2 regions of the Pseudomonas pergaminensis genome follow, and region 2 is predicted to be linked to the other one. Evidence: predicted binding sites of a transcription regulator. Region 2 holds the regulator's gene; the other holds the start of a gene.
What was found. Region 2 encodes sigma-54, which starts transcription at its own class of promoters, with help from an activator protein. Its sites were predicted from a motif close to ANTGGCATNNANNTTGCTNT; they were not measured.

Region 1 (7,840 bases), 2.6 Mb from region 2:
AACCCTCGCTATCGGGGGCAAGCCCCCTCCCACATTTGTTGGGTGTACACCCTCACAGTTTTTGCTGTCACTACAACGCGCGCTCGACTATTGTGGCAACTGTCCCCGTACACTTCTAAACTGTGCCGGTATGTTTCACACAAAAATAAAATACCCGTGAAATCGAGTGCTGCGTCATGACCAATCTGTTGCTTTACCAACGTATCGCCCAGCAACTGGCTGAGGATATCCGGCGCGGTGTCTACCAACCGGGCGAGCGTGTGCCTTCGGTACGCAAGATGAGCTCGCAGTTGAACGTGAGCCACGCCACGGTGTTGCAGGCCTACGCCAACCTGGAAGACCAGGGGCTGATCCGGGCGCGGCCGCAGTCTGGCTATTACGTGCACCAGACACCCGCGCTCACCGCGCCAACGCCGGATATCGCCCGGGTAGAGCGCCCGGGGTTGGTCACCCGCAGCAGTATCATCCAGCAGGTGTTGGGCGAGTCGCGCCGCGAAGGCGTATTCCCGTTGGGCGCCGCTGTGCCAAGTGTGGATTACTTGCCGGTGCGCGCGTTGCACCAGCAGTTGGCCAAGGTCACGCGCTTCCAGAGCCCACGGGCCTTCAGCTACATGTTCAGCCCCGGATTCGAACCGCTGCGCCGCCAGGTGGCGATCCGCATGCGCGATGCGGGCGTGGTGGTGGACCCTTCCGAAGTGGTCATCACCCACGGTTGCGTCGATGCCTTGCAGATGTCGCTGCGCGTGCTGACGCGGCCCGGCGACCTGATCGCTGCAGAGTCACCGACCTATTACGGTTTGCTGCAATTGGCTGATCTGCTCGGCCTCAAAGTCATCGAGATCCCCAGCGACCCCTCCACCGGCATGAGCCTGGAAGCCCTGCAACTGGCGGCCAACCAGTGGTCGATCAAGGCGCTGGTACTGACCACGCGCCTGAGCAACCCCCTGGGCGGCACCATGCCCGAGGAACGACAGAAACACTTGCTGCGCCTGGCCTCGGATTTCGATATCCAGATTGTCGAGGACGATATCTATGGCGAGCTGATGTTCGAACTGGGCCGCACCAAAGCCCTGAAAGCCTACGACCGCCTTGACCGAGTGATCTACTGCTCAAGCTTTTCCAAGACGCTGTCCCCTGGAGTGCGCATCGGCTGGATGATCGCCGGCAAGTACCAGCAGGAAATCCAGCGCCTGCAGATGTTCAGCACCCACTCCGCGTGCAGCGTCACGCAGATGGGCGTCGCCGCGTACCTGGAGAATGGCGGCTACGATCGGCATTTGCGCTATATCCGCCAGGAGTACCGCAAGAACCTCAGCGCCTTTCAGCTGGCGGTGCAGCAGTATTTCCCGGAAGGCACGCAAATGACCCGCCCGACCGGCGGCTTTATCCTGTGGGTCAGTTTGCCGGGGCGGGTCAATACCCAGGAACTGCACGTGCGTGCCCTGCAACAGGGCATCAGCATTGCGCCAGGGTTGATCTTCAGTAATACCGAGCAGTTCAACCACTGCATTCGCCTCAACTGCGGCACCCCGTGGAACCGCGAGGCAGAGCGGGCGCTGATGACCCTGGGGATGCTGGCCAGCCAGTTATGCCAGGAGACGGCGGCCGGCCTCTGAGGCGCAAAAAAGGGACAACTCCGATAGCTGGCTAATCACCGCGCTTGTCATGCCGTGCACAACAAGCGAGCATATGGCCCTCTGCCGTTAACGCTGTAGGCAATATGACTCGGATTTTTCGCGCTGTTTTGGTGATTGGCCTGTTAGGCCTGTGCAACGTCGGCACAGCGCTGGCGGCGGCCCCTGTGAGCGAAACCAAGCCTGCGGCCGACGCCGAACAGAAGGCGCCCGCGAAAAAACCGGCACCCGTCAAAAAAGCGCCCGCGGTGAAGAAGCCAGCCGCCACCGCCAAAAAACGTGCGGCCAGTAAGTCAAAATCGTCCCGAGAAGTGGCACAGACCCAATTGCCGCCGGCACAGTTGGACTTGTCACTGCCGTCGGACATGGTCAGGCACTTGCAGCCTATTGGCACCATGCCCAAGCCCAAGAGCGTGCCCTTGCTGCCGCCGATGTTCGGCGAGAAGCCTACCGATAACAGTGCTTTCCAGATCAACGGCCGCCTGCTCAGCAATGAGATGAGGCTGCAATTGCGCAACGAAGAACGGCGCGATGTGGAAGGTGCAGCGCTGGATTTCGAATTCAAGCAGTAAACTTTTCCCACAAACGTGACGTGTCCCTTCGACCATCTGTCGCAGACTGGTCAGTCACTTTTGTTTTCTGCGAAAAACCCCTGTTAGACCATTTTAAAACGGCTGTTTTAGGGCGTACTCTAGCCCGGCCATCCACATTGAGTCGTCGAGGACCTGCTGGTCATGAATTGCCGTGAAGGCTGTGGCGCTTGCTGCATCGCCCCCTCCATCAGTTCGCCATTACCGGGTATGCCACAAGGCAAACCGGCGGGCGAACGCTGCCTGCACCTGTCGGTCGAACAGCTATGCCTGCTGTTCGGGCAACCGGAACGACCGGCGGTGTGCAGTGACTTCAAGGCGGACATCGAGGTGTGCGGCACCGACCAGGCCGATGCGATCCGTTTGATCGGCTGGTGGGAGCACATGACGGCGGCTTGATGGGCTTTACTATCGGAACTTCAACAATAAGGAATACAACAATGGGTTCGCTGAAACGAATGGCTGTGTTGTGCGGTTTTACGATGTTGTTTGCTGCCACTGCCCAGGCTGAGGATTGGCAAGTCGCCAAGGACGAAGACGGTATCAAGGTGTCCCTGAGCGAAATTGCCGGCTCCAAGTACAAGGCCTATCGCGGTGTGACCGTGATCAAGGCGCCTGTGGCCAAAATCGTCGCCCTGCAGGAAGACGTGGCCGGTGCCTGTGCCTGGATCCACGAGTGCAAGTCCCAGAAGCTGGTGGACAAGAAAGGCGACGAGAGCTGGACCTACACCCAATTCAAGGCCCCGTTCCCCGTAACGGACCGTGATTCCTACCTGCATATCACCACCACCAAGGCGGCCGACGGCACGCTGACCCGTAAGCTCGAAGGCGTCCCGACCTACAAGCCTGAAGAAAAAGGCTACGTACGGGTTGCCCAGGTCGATGGCTTCTGGAAACTCGTGCCAAAAGGCGAAAACCAGACCGAAGTCACTTACCAGGTGCACACCGAGCCAGGTGGCAGCGTGCCTTCGTGGTTGGCCAACAAGTTTGTGGTGGACGCGCCGTTCAACACCTTGAAAGCCTTGAAAGAACACGCTGAAAAATAAGCGCAGTTGATCCGGTGCCTCCTGACTTGAGTGGAACGTTTGGCGAACCCTCAAGGTCCAGATAGTGGTAAGCCCACACACGGGTTTTATCGAGGAGGCACCGATGCAAAAGTGGCAGATTACCTTCGTTGATGATCACGGCGTTCAGACCGTCGAGCAGTTCACCTGCGATCAGAAGCCCAGCCTCGAAGATGCGGCACACATGATTCGCAACAAACTGGTGCCCATCGCCGCTGAACTGGACCTCAATGACCTGGAGGGCCGCAAGCCCGAGCCTACGGTCAAGATCCTCAAAGACCAGAACAGTATCCAGATCCTCGACATCTCTCCCGCCGCCTGAACATTCCCTGTACGCACTTAAAGCGCCTCTGGTGGAGGTGATAGCTTCGCGCTACTCTGCAAGTGAGATCAGCGAATGAATCGCTAAGGTCTGGTCTTGTCAGCTACATGCTTGTTTTCCAGCGGTGATGTTTTTGCCGTAGCCCCCACGCCAGTACGGCGTGGGCTTCGGGAAGCACGGAAAGTCTATCCATCAATTCGAGGAGCACTTTTCATGAGCACAGCCTATCAAGAAGACATCAGCACCAACGTTCTGCGCCGCATGAAAGAGGGCGGCTTCGACTTCTCGCGTTTTCACCCCATCGAGTTCTACGCCATTTTCCCGGATGAGGAACGGGCGCGCAGGGCTGCGGGTGAGTTTCGTGGGGAATCCCTGAATGCTCAGGTCAGTGCGCGCGACGATGGCGCCTGGTACTTGGAGCTGAGCAAAATCATGTCTGCCACCTACGACGGCATAGGAGACTTCGAGCAAGACTTTGAGGCGGTGGTCGAGCCGCTGGGCGGGATCATCGAGGGATGGGGCGTCAAGCAGGAGGTGCGTGGGTTACCCATGTAGCGGCAATGTATGAGCAACACAGCGTATCGGCTGACCTTTGGGTCGGCCGATTTTGTTTGTGCAGCGTCGACATTTTCACCCACGCATTCACCGCGCAAAAAAAAACCACCCAAGAGGGTGGCTTAAAGGGAAGAGCGGTTCGCTGAAGCTGTAGGACGCATCCTGTTCAGCAGATGGGGCCGATTATCCGCAGACTTGGGCGGGCAGTGAAATCAACTCTGACTATGCTGTTGATAGGCAAAGCCCGCATTACGATGAAGCGTGCTGCCATGCACCGGGCATTCTGCGCACCAGGACGGTGCGAGAGGATTCTGGTTGTAATTCAACCCACTGATTTTTAAGTGTTTATGCCGCTGGCACGGGCCTTGCGATGGTTCTTGCGCCCGGGTGACAAGGAGTTCGGCATGATCCGCACTTATTACGATGAAATGTACGATGGGGCAGGGCAGGTCCGGCCTCATTACCGCGAGTTCGCCCGTTGGTTGGCCGAAACCCCGCCTGAATTGCTGGCTCAACGCCGGCGCGAAGCCGATTTGCTGTTTCACCGCGCCGGGATCACTTTCACCCTGTACGGGGACGAGCAGGGCACCGAGCGCCTGATTCCCTTCGACACCATCCCGCGCAGCATTCCCGCCAGCGAATGGCGGATTGTCGAGCGCGGCTGTATCCAGCGCGTCAAGGCGCTGAACATGTTTCTCGCCGACCTGTATCACGAACAGCGCATCATCAAGGCCGGGATCATTCCCGCCGAACAGGTGCTGGCCAACGAGCAATACCAGTTGGCGATGCAGGGCCTGGACCTGCACCGCGACCTGTATTCCCACATTTCTGGGGTCGACCTCGTACGCGATGGCGACGGCACGTACTACGTGCTGGAAGACAACCTGCGTACCCCCAGCGGCGTGAGCTACATGCTTGAAGACCGCAAGATGATGATGCGCCTGTTCCCCGAGCTGTTCGCCGCCCAACGCATCGCGCCCATCGACCACTACCCCAATCTGTTGCTGGACACCCTGAAAAGCTCCAGCCCCCTGGACAACCCCAGTGTGGTGGTATTGACCCCGGGCCGCTTCAACAGCGCGTTCTTTGAGCATGCCTTTCTTGCTCGTGAAATGGGCGTGGAACTGGTGGAAGGCGCCGACCTGTTCGTGCGCGATGACCGCGTCTTCATGCGCACCACCGATGGCCCCAAGGCCGTGGACGTGATTTACCGTCGCCTGGATGACGCCTTCCTCGATCCCTTGGCTTTCAACCCGGATTCCATGCTTGGCGTGCCCGGCCTGCTCGCGGCCTATCGCTCCGGCAATGTGGTGCTGGCCAATGCCATCGGCACCGGGGTGGCGGATGACAAGTCGGTGTACCCCTTCGTCACCGAGATGATCCGCTTTTACCTGGACGAAGAACCCATCCTGAAGAACGTTCCTACATTCCAGTGCCGCAAGCCCGACGAACTCTCCCACGTATTGGCTAACCTGCCAGACCTGGTGGTCAAGGAAACCCAGGGTTCCGGCGGCTACGGCATGCTGGTCGGCCCCGCGTCCACAGCGGCGGAAATCGAAGCCTTCCGTGCGCGTATCAAGGCCAAGCCCCACGCCTATATCGCCCAGCCAACCCTGTGTTTATCCACTTGCCCGACCTTTGTCGAAAACGGCATTGCGCCACGTCATATCGACCTGCGCCCGTTCGTGTTGTCCGGCAAGGAAACCCGTGTGGTCCCCGGTGGCCTGACCCGCGTGGCATTGCGCGAAGGCTCGCTGGTGGTCAACTCGTCCCAGGGTGGCGGCACCAAAGACACCTGGGTGGTCGAGGACTGATGCCATGTTGAGTAGAACTGCCTCGGATTTGTACTGGATGTCGCGCTACCTGGAACGCGCGGAAAACCTCGCGCGCATGCTCGATGTCAGCTATTCGCTGTCGCTGATGCCCCAGGACGGGCGCGGTGATGGCCTGCATGAACTGGCTATGCCGCTGTTGATCACCGGCACCCTGGAGGATTACCACGAACGCCACGGCGAACTGCACGCCGAGCGCCTGTTGCACTTTTTTGCCCTGGATGCGGCCAACCCGGCCAGCATCTACAGCTGCCTCGGCGCGGCGCGGGCCAGCGCCCATGCGGTGCGTGGGCGGATTACCGCCGACATGTGGGAAAACATCAACGCGACCTGGCTGGATATTCGCGACATCGCCCAGCAGGGCCTGAGCCGCTATGGCATGAGCCGGTTCTGTGAGTGGGTCAAGGAGCGGTCCCATCTGTTCCGCGGTGCCACCTACGGCACCATCATGCGTAACGATGCCTTCCGCTTCATTCGCCTGGGCACCTTTATCGAACGTGCCGACAACACCCTGCGCCTGCTGGACGCCCGCTACGAAATGGCCGGTGACCGTGCTGAAGCAGTCACGGATGGCACGGCCCACGCCTACTATCAATGGAGCGCCTTGCTGCGTGCGTTGTCGTCGTTCGAGGCCTACACCGAGATTTATCGCGACGCCCCCGGCGCGCGGCAAGTCGCCGAGTTGTTGCTGCTGCGCGCCGATGTGCCGCGCTCACTGCGGGCCTGCAGTGAGGAGATCGACCAGATCCTCGCCAGCCTGCCAGGTATCAATGGCCGCCCGGCCCAGCGCCTGGCCGCCGAGATGGATGCGCGCCTGCGCTTCACCGCCATCGATGAAATCCTTGAGGAAGGCCTGCACGCCTGGCTGACCGACTTTATCCCCTTGGTCCGCCAGTTGGGCGACGCCATCTACAGTTCCTACCTGGAGGCGGCATGAGACTCTCCATCAGCCACGAAACCACCTACCACTACGAAGACCAAGTGCGCGCCAGCATCCAGTACCTGCGCCTCACGCCCCACGACAGCGAGCGCCAGCACGTACTGAGTTGGCAGCTTGACCTGCCGCGTCCGGTGCGCGCCCAGGTGGACCCGTTCGGCAACATCCTGCATGTGTTGACCCTGGATGAACCCCATGACGCCATTATCATCGGCGCCCGTGGCCAGGTGGACATCGACGAATTGCGCGAGGCCGAGCATGAGAGCCAATCGGCGTTCCCATTCCTGCGCTGTACCCGCCTCACCGAGCCCGATGAAGCCCTGCGCGGGTTTGCCGACCAGCATTGCCATCAGCGTCGCGACCGTACGGCGCTGATCGACCTGATGCATGCGCTCAGCCAGACGATGGTCTACACGCCTGGCGCGACCGAGGTCGACACCTGCGCCGCGCAAGCCTTCGCTGGCCGTGCAGGCGTGTGCCAGGACCATACCCATGCGTTCCTGGCCTGCGCACGCAGCCTGGGGATTCCGGCGCGGTATGTGTCTGGGTATTTGTACTCGGAGGACAGCACGCACCTGGCCAGCCACGCCTGGGCCGAAGCCTGGCTGGATGACGCCTGGTACAGCTTTGACGTGACCAACCAACTGGCCCGCCCGGAGCGGCATTTGAAGCTGGCGGTGGGGCTGGACTACCTCGACGCCTGCCCGGTACGCGGCATGCGCCGTGGCGGCGGGTATGAACAGATGCATGCCAAGGTGTTCGTGGCGCCGACGCCGGTTATTTCTGTCCAGCAGCAATAACCCAGAACACCGCGGATCAACTGTAGGCGCCGGCTTGCCGGCTCCTACAGGGGCAACGTCAAGATCAGGGTTGTTGCTTGCGCCCGGCCATATGCTTCAAATACCC
Region 2 (7,840 bases):
ACGAGATGACTTCGGACAAGGTCGAGCATGTAAAGGCCAGCGAAGTCACGCTGCTGACCAATCCGGACATGAACATTTACCGCGGTACCGAGTTCCCATGGCACGTCACCAGCAAACGTGGTGAGGTCAACCCGGACGGTACCGAGGTGGAACTGATCGACTCGGTGCGCGTTGCGCGCACGGACGATAAAAAACGTGAGACCGTGATTACCAGCAGTCGCATGACCGTATTCCCGCAGAAGCAATATGCGCAGACCGAGCAAGACGTTAGAATCGACGGCGCTGGCGGTGTATCGACTGGCAAGGGAATGAAAGCGTATTTGAAAGAAAGCAGGATACACCTGCTATCGAACGTAAGAGGACAGTATGAGGCTCGTTAAAACTCTCCCTATTTTGCTCGGTCTGGGCGCAGCACTGGGAAGCGTGAGCGCCTGGGCTCTGCCGAACGATAGCCAGCAACCGATCCACATCTCGGCTGACGATGCACAGCTCGATGACAAGCAAGGCGTCGCCACCTATACCGGCGGTGTGATCATCACCCAGGGCTCGATGAAGATCACCGGCAATACGGTGACACTGACGCGCACCCAATCGGGCGATATCGACGTGGTAACGTCGGTGGGCAACCTGGCTTACTTCGAACAGAAGCAGTCCGCGACCGATACCGGCCCGATGAAAGGCTACGGCAAGACTATCCAGTACCATGCCCAGCAGAACCGCATCGTCCTGATCGACCAGGCCAAGGTGCTCAGCCCCGATGGCAACTCGACGGAAGGTGAGAAGATCACCTATGACACCGTGAAACAGATCGCTAACGCCGGTCGTGCCAATGGCAACAAGGTCACCGCGCCTCGTCCACGCATCGACATGGTTATCCAGCCGAAGAAGAAGGCCGAGTAATGGCAACCCTGAAAGCCCAGCATCTGGCCAAGGCCTATAAAAGCCGTCAGGTCGTGCGCGACGTCAGCCTGTCGATCGACAGCGGCCAGATCGTCGGCTTGCTCGGCCCCAACGGCGCCGGCAAGACCACCTGCTTCTACATGATCGTCGGCCTGGTCCAGGCGGATCAGGGCCGCGTCCTGATCGACGACCTGGACGTGAGCCACCAGCCGATGCACGGCCGCGCACGCGCCGGTATCGGCTATCTCCCGCAGGAAGCGTCGATCTTCCGCAAACTGTCGGTCGCCGATAACATCATGGCCATCCTCGAGACCCGCAAGGAACTCGACCGTGACGGCCGCCGCAAGGAGCTGGAAAGCCTGCTGCAGGAATTCCACATCAACCATATCCGCGACAACCTCGGCATGAGCCTGTCCGGTGGTGAGCGTCGCCGCGTGGAAATCGCCCGCGCCCTGGCCACCGCGCCCAAGTTCATCCTGCTGGACGAACCGTTTGCCGGCGTCGACCCGATCTCGGTGGGCGACATCAAGCAGATCATCCATCATCTCAAGGCCAAGGGCATTGGCGTGCTGATCACTGACCACAACGTCCGTGAAACGCTCGATATCTGCGAAACCGCGTATATCGTCAACGATGGCCAACTGATTGCCGAAGGCGATTCCGCCACTATCCTGGCCAACGAATTGGTCAAGGAAGTGTACCTGGGTCACGAGTTCCGCCTGTAAACACCGTGGTGTCAAGGCCGTTTGCCAAGGTGCGCGGGAGTCAATGAAAACCTCCGGATTTTTATTGTTACCGCGCTCTAGGCAAAGCCCCCGACATCAGGCATATAATTTGCTTATGTTTGGCGCTCACGCGCCCTGTCGTGGATGGCGCATTGCGCCGGCGAATAAGGTGTTAAGCCCCTGCCATGAAACCATCGCTAGTCCTGAGAATGGGCCAGCAGCTGACGATGACACCGCAGCTGCAACAGGCCATCCGCCTGCTCCAATTGTCGACACTGGACCTGCAACAGGAAATCCAGGAGGCCCTGGAGTCCAATCCGATGCTCGAACGCCAGGAAGAAGGCGACGACTTCGATAACGCAGACCCACTGGCCGATAACATCGAGCAAAAACCCAATTCTGACGTGCAGGAACCCTCCTACCAGGAAACCGCCCCTACGGTGGACAACCTTGAGGAAGGCGAATGGAACGAGCGCATTCCCAACGAGCTTCCGGTCGATACCGCCTGGGAAGACGTCTACCAGACCAGCGCCAGCAGCCTGCCCAGCAACGATGACGACGAGTGGGACTTCACCACCCGCACCTCCGCCGGCGAGAGCCTGCAGAGCCACCTGCTGTGGCAACTGAACCTTGCGCCGATGTCGGACACCGATCGCCTGATCGCCGTGACGCTGATCGACTGCATCAACAACCAGGGTTATCTAGACGAGACGCTTGAAGAGATTCTTGAAGCCTTCGACCCTGAACTGGATATCGAGCTGGACGAGATCGAAGCCGTCCTGCACCGCATCCAGCAGTTCGAGCCTGCCGGTATCGGCGCGCGCACGCTCAGCGAATGCCTGTTGCTGCAATTGCGCCAGCTACCCGCCAAGACCCCATGGCTCGCCGAGGCCCAGCGTCTGGTCACCGATTACATCGACCTGCTGGGCAGCCGCGACTACAGCCAATTGATGCGTCGCATGAAGCTCAAGGAAGACGACCTGCGCCAGGTCATCGAGCTGGTACAGAGCCTCAACCCGCGTCCCGGCTCGCAAATCGAATCCAGCGAAGCCGAATACGTGGTGCCCGATGTCATCGTGCGCAAGGACAACGAGCGCTGGCTGGTGGAACTGAACCAGGAGTCGGTGCCGCGCCTGCGGGTCAACCCTCAATACGCAGGCTTCGTACGGCGCGCCGATACCAGTGCCGACAACACCTTCATGCGCAACCAGTTGCAGGAAGCCCGCTGGTTCATCAAGAGCCTGCAAAGCCGCAACGAAACCCTGATGAAAGTCGCCACCCAAATCGTCGAGCACCAGCGCGGCTTTCTGGAATACGGCGACGAAGCGATGAAACCGCTGGTACTGCATGACATCGCCGAAGCGGTTGGCATGCATGAGTCGACGATTTCACGGGTAACCACGCAGAAATTCATGCATACCCCACGGGGTATTTATGAACTGAAATACTTTTTCTCCAGCCACGTCAGCACCTCCGAAGGCGGTGAATGCTCGTCCACGGCGATCCGCGCGATCATCAAAAAACTGGTTGCCGCGGAAAATCAGAAAAAGCCATTGAGTGACAGTAAGATCGCTGGTTTACTGGAGGCACAAGGCATTCAGGTCGCCCGTCGAACCGTCGCCAAGTACCGCGAGTCCCTCGGGATCGCGCCTTCCAGCGAGCGTAAGCGTTTGATGTGACGGGCGGGCCACAGCGTTCCAGTGGCAGGTATTCCTACCTGCCGCTTTATGCACTGGCAACGAAGGAGAAGCTGTATGCAAGTCAACATCAGTGGACACCAGCTGGAAGTCACCAAACCCCTGCGTGAATACACCGAAAGCAAGCTGAACAAGCTGGCGGGGCATTTTGACAAGATCACCAATGTGCAGGTCATCATGGAGGTCGATAAGCTCAAGCAGAAAATCGAGGCCACCCTGCACGTACCGAATGCGAAGCTCGTCGCCAATGCAGAACATGAAGACATGTACGCGGCGATCGACTCGCTCTACGACAAGCTGGACCGCCAACTCATAAAGCATAAGGAAAAGAATCTGCACCTGATGCAAGGTACAGGTCGTTAACTCTCCCCCCATGATCCGACTTGAAACCATCCTGACCCCCGGCCGTTCCCTCGTGAACGTGCCGGGAGGCAGCAAGAAAAAAGCCCTCGAACAAATTGCCAACCTGATCGCGCGCGAAGTGCCGGATCTGGAGATGCAGGATGTGTTCGATGCGCTGATTGCCCGTGAAAAACTCGGCTCTACCGGTTTTGGTAACGGCATCGCCATTCCTCATTGCCGCCTCAAAGGCTGCGAAACACCCGTCAGCGCCCTGCTCCACCTGGAAGCCCCCATCGATTTCGACGCTATCGACGGCGCCCCGGTCGACCTGCTGTTCGTTCTGCTGGTCCCGCAAGCCGCCACCGATGCACACTTGGAACTGCTCAGGCAGATCGCCAGCATGCTCGACCGCAAGGAAGTACGCGACAAACTGCGTAGCGCCAGTAGCAATGAGGCGCTGTACCAGGTTGTCCTGGATGAACAGAACGGGCAGTAATCATGCGTTTGATCATCGTCAGCGGCCGTTCTGGCTCGGGTAAAAGTACCGCCCTCAATGTTCTTGAGGACAGCGGTTTCTATTGCATCGACAACCTGCCCGCCGGCCTGCTGCCGGAACTGGCGGAGCGTGCGCTGATCCACACCGAACTGGCGCAACCCCTGGTCGCCGTTTCGATTGATGCCCGCAACCTGCCCAGCCACCTTGAGCGATTTCCGCAATTGCTCGAGGAAGTGCGCGCCAAGCATATTCATTGCGATGTGCTTTACCTGGACGCCGACGAAGAGACTTTGCTCAAGCGCTTCTCCGAAACCCGTCGACGCCACCCCCTCAGCAGCCCCCACCGTTCCCTGGCAGAAGCCATCGAAGACGAAACCAAGCTGCTGGGGCCGATCATTGACCTCGCTGACCTCAAGATCAATACCACCAGCCTCAACCTGTATCAGCTGCGCGACGCCATCAAGCTGCGCCTGCTGAATCAGCCGGAGCCCGGTACGGCATTTCTTGTTGAGTCATTCGGGTTCAAGCGTGGCATGCCGGTGGACGCCGACCTGGTGTTCGATGTGCGCTGCCTGCCCAACCCCTACTGGAAGCCGGAACTGCGCGAACAGTCCGGGCTGGATCAGCCCGTGGCTGATTACCTGGCAGCGCAGCCGGATGTGGAGGAGATGTTCCAGGACATTTCCAGCTACTTGCTCAAATGGTTGCCACGCTTCGCCGCCAGCAACCGCGCCTACGTCACCATCGCCATCGGCTGCACCGGCGGCCACCACCGCTCCGTCTACCTGACCGAGCGCCTGGGCCAGGTGCTGCAACAAACCCTCAAGAACGTCCAGGTCCGCCACCGCGACCTTAGCTGAAAGGAACACCTGCGCGATGCCCGCTCTGGAAATTGAAATCATCAACAAGCTGGGCCTGCACGCCCGGGCCTCCGCCAAATTCGTGGGTGTGGCTGGGCAGTTTCCCTGTCAGATCCGCGCCGGGCGCTCACCGGAATCGATGGTCGACGGCAAAAGCATCATGGCGATGATGATGCTGGCAGCGGGCAAGGGCACCAAGATTCACTTGAAGACCGAAGGTGAGCAGGAGCAGGAAGCGATGGACGCCTTGGTGGCGCTGATCAACAACTACTTCGACGAAGGCGAATAACCCTCTGTAGGAGCCCGGCTTGCCGGCGAAGGCGTCGCCAAGCGCACTGCACGTCTCAAGGATTGATCGCCGGCAAGCCGGCTCCTACAAGGGAGCGGGCGTTATCCCAAAGCCGTGTCCATCACCATCATCAAGCAAAACCCGATGCACAACCCCAAACTGGCGAGCTTTTCGTGACCATTGCGCCGCGATTCGGGAATGACCTCGTGGGTCACCACCAGCAGCATCGCGCCGGCGGCCAGGGCCAGACCCAACGGCAACAATACCTCGGCCAGGCTGACCAGCCAGGCACAGAGCACCGCAAACACCGGCTCAACCAGACCTGACGCCGCACCGATCAGGAACGCCTTGACCCGCGACATCCCTGCCCCGGCCAACACCAACGCAATCACCAGGCCTTCGGGCACGTCCTGCAACGCAATGCCCATCGCCAGGCTGTCTGCATCCGGCATACCGCCGCCTGCGGAGACGCCGACCGCCATGCCTTCGGGGATGTTATGGGCGATGATGGCAAACACGAACAACCAAATGCGCGGTGGAATCACCGGTTTGTCCGGCGTGCCCACCAGCATTTCCGGGCTAGCGCCGGAGACCTTGCGGTCAACCAGATACAGCCCGAATGCTCCCAGCATAATGCCAAAGCTGATCAGGCCACTTGCCCCCCAGGGCGAGAGCCCCAGGCCTTCAGCCGCGGCAATGCCCGGCACGATCAGCGAAAACGCCGTCGCCGCCAGCATCATCCCGGCGCCAAAGCCCAGCAATGTATCGCTCAACGCCACCGGCATACGTCGGATGACCAGCACCGGCACGGCGCCAAGGGCCGTGCCGAGCGCACAGATGGCGCCGCCCTGTAGGGCACGCAGAATACGCGGTTCCAGGTCCAGCCAGGCCAGCCCGTGGGCCACCAGCAATGCAATACCTGCCAATAGCAGTAGCGAGCCAAACGCATAACGAAACATTCGCCCGCTGCTGATCGCCAGTGTTTCAGTGCCCATAGTCGGCCTTAGATCTTGTTATGAAGGTGAATGTCAGGCCACGGCGGCCTGATAGCGCGCGGCGACTTCTGGCCAGTTGATAACACTGTAGAAGGCATTGATGTATTCCGGGCGACGGTTCTGGTACAGCAGGTAGTAGGCGTGTTCCCAGACGTCCAGACCGAGAATCGGCGTATTGCCGTTCATCAGTGGGCTGTCCTGGTTGCCACTGCTTTCCACCACCAGGGTCTTCTGCGGAGTCACACTCAACCAGGCCCAGCCGCTGCCGAAACGGGTCAATGCAGCCTTGGTGAAGGCCTCTTTGAAACTGTCGAAGCCACCCAACTGTTCATCAATGGCTTTGCCTAACGCGCCTTCGGGTTTGCCGCCACCTTTGGGCGACATCACTGCCCAGAACAACGAGTGGTTGGCATGGCCGCCACCCTGGTTGATGACGGCTGCACGCAGTTTTTCCGGCAGTTGCTGCACACTGGACACCAGTTTCTCCACCGGCCATCCGGCAAACTCAGTGCCTTCGACAGCCGCATTGAGGTTGTTGATGTACGTCTGATGGTGCTTGGTGTAGTGGATCTCCATGGTTTGCGCATCGATATGCGGTTCCAGGGCGTCGTACGCGTAAGGCAAGGCAGGCAAGGTATAAGTCATATCAATGTGCTCCGTAATGAGGAGTGGTCGGCTGTGCCGCAGTACCGCCCAGCAAGCGATGGGTACGAGGGTATTCGCCGTGGTCGCTGATGAAATTCAACAGCTCGACGTAGGTTTTGCTGCTCTGACGCAGGGCCGCCTCCCGTAATTGCGGGCTCAAACGCGAGTCCTGCATGGTCTGCAACAGGCGCTGATGAATAGCGCAGAGGTATTCCGCGCTCTCCTCTGGCTGATTCAGGCGCAGGTGCAAATCCGCCAGGTTGTGATGGGAAATGACGCAAGCCGCCACTGCTTCGTCGGCATCCGCCCAACGTTCGAATAACACTTGAGCCAGGGCCAGGGCTTGCAGATAGGCCTCGCGAGCGTCGACCAGTTCGCCTGCCATAAAGCAGCGATTGGCCCGTTCGATCGTGCGTTTCCAGTGCTCCATGGTGAGCCTCCAAAGCAAGGTCGGTGATTACACGCCGCCAGCCGTGAGCTTTTCCGGATCCAGCAGGATCTCCAGTTGGCTGCGCGGCAAGTCGGTGTGCTCCAGTGCGACCTCAATCACCGTGCGGCCCTGCTGATAGGCTTTCTTGGCGATTTCGGCGGCCTTTTGGTAACCGATGATCGGGTTGAGTGCGGTGACCAGAATCGGGTTGCGCGACAGCGCTTCCTTGAGCTTGGCTTCATTGACCTTGAAACTGGCAATGGCCTTGTCCGCGAGCAGGCGACTGGAATTGGCCAGCAGTTCAAGGCTGCTGAGCAGGTTCTGCGCGATGATCGGCAGCATCACGTTCAGTTCGAAGTTGCCTGACTGGCCGGCGACGGTAATTACTGTGTCATTGCCAATGACCTGCGCGGCGACCATCGCAGTCGCTTCCGGGATCACCGGGTTGACCTTGCCGGGCA

Region 1: KUA23_RS22790 (circularly permuted type 2 ATP-grasp protein) is a predicted target of sigma-54. The motif match lies at 4,518-4,537, and genes of this name have one in related genera.

The regions. Positions count from the first base shown of each region.
Region 1 covers NZ_CP078013.2:5,035,838-5,043,677, reverse strand. Annotated here, with positions in the region: gene KUA23_RS22820 (aminotransferase-like domain-containing protein) at 177-1,616, shown strand; gene KUA23_RS22815 (translation initiation factor 2) at 1,721-2,206, shown strand; gene KUA23_RS22810 (YkgJ family cysteine cluster protein) at 2,369-2,623, shown strand; gene KUA23_RS22805 (START domain-containing protein) at 2,665-3,270, shown strand; gene KUA23_RS22800 (hypothetical protein) at 3,374-3,610, shown strand; gene KUA23_RS22795 (ribonuclease E inhibitor RraB) at 3,824-4,165, shown strand; gene KUA23_RS22790 (circularly permuted type 2 ATP-grasp protein) at 4,570-5,979, shown strand; gene KUA23_RS22785 (alpha-E domain-containing protein) at 5,984-6,934, shown strand; gene KUA23_RS22780 (transglutaminase family protein) at 6,931-7,734, shown strand; gene KUA23_RS22775 (c-type cytochrome) at 7,799-7,840, opposite strand, start outside.
Region 2 covers NZ_CP078013.2:1,027,863-1,035,702, reverse strand. Annotated here, with positions in the region: gene lptC (LPS export ABC transporter periplasmic protein LptC) at 1-380, shown strand, start outside; gene lptA (lipopolysaccharide transport periplasmic protein LptA) at 367-900, shown strand; gene lptB (LPS export ABC transporter ATP-binding protein) at 900-1,625, shown strand; gene KUA23_RS04650 (RNA polymerase factor sigma-54) at 1,811-3,304, shown strand; gene hpf (ribosome hibernation-promoting factor, HPF/YfiA family) at 3,380-3,685, shown strand; gene ptsN (PTS IIA-like nitrogen regulatory protein PtsN) at 3,696-4,160, shown strand; gene rapZ (RNase adapter RapZ) at 4,163-5,020, shown strand; gene KUA23_RS04630 (HPr family phosphocarrier protein) at 5,037-5,309, shown strand; gene KUA23_RS04625 (ZIP family metal transporter) at 5,411-6,304, opposite strand; gene KUA23_RS04620 (superoxide dismutase) at 6,338-6,949, opposite strand; gene KUA23_RS04615 (DUF2753 family protein) at 6,951-7,379, opposite strand; gene KUA23_RS04610 (class II fumarate hydratase) at 7,407-7,840, opposite strand, start outside.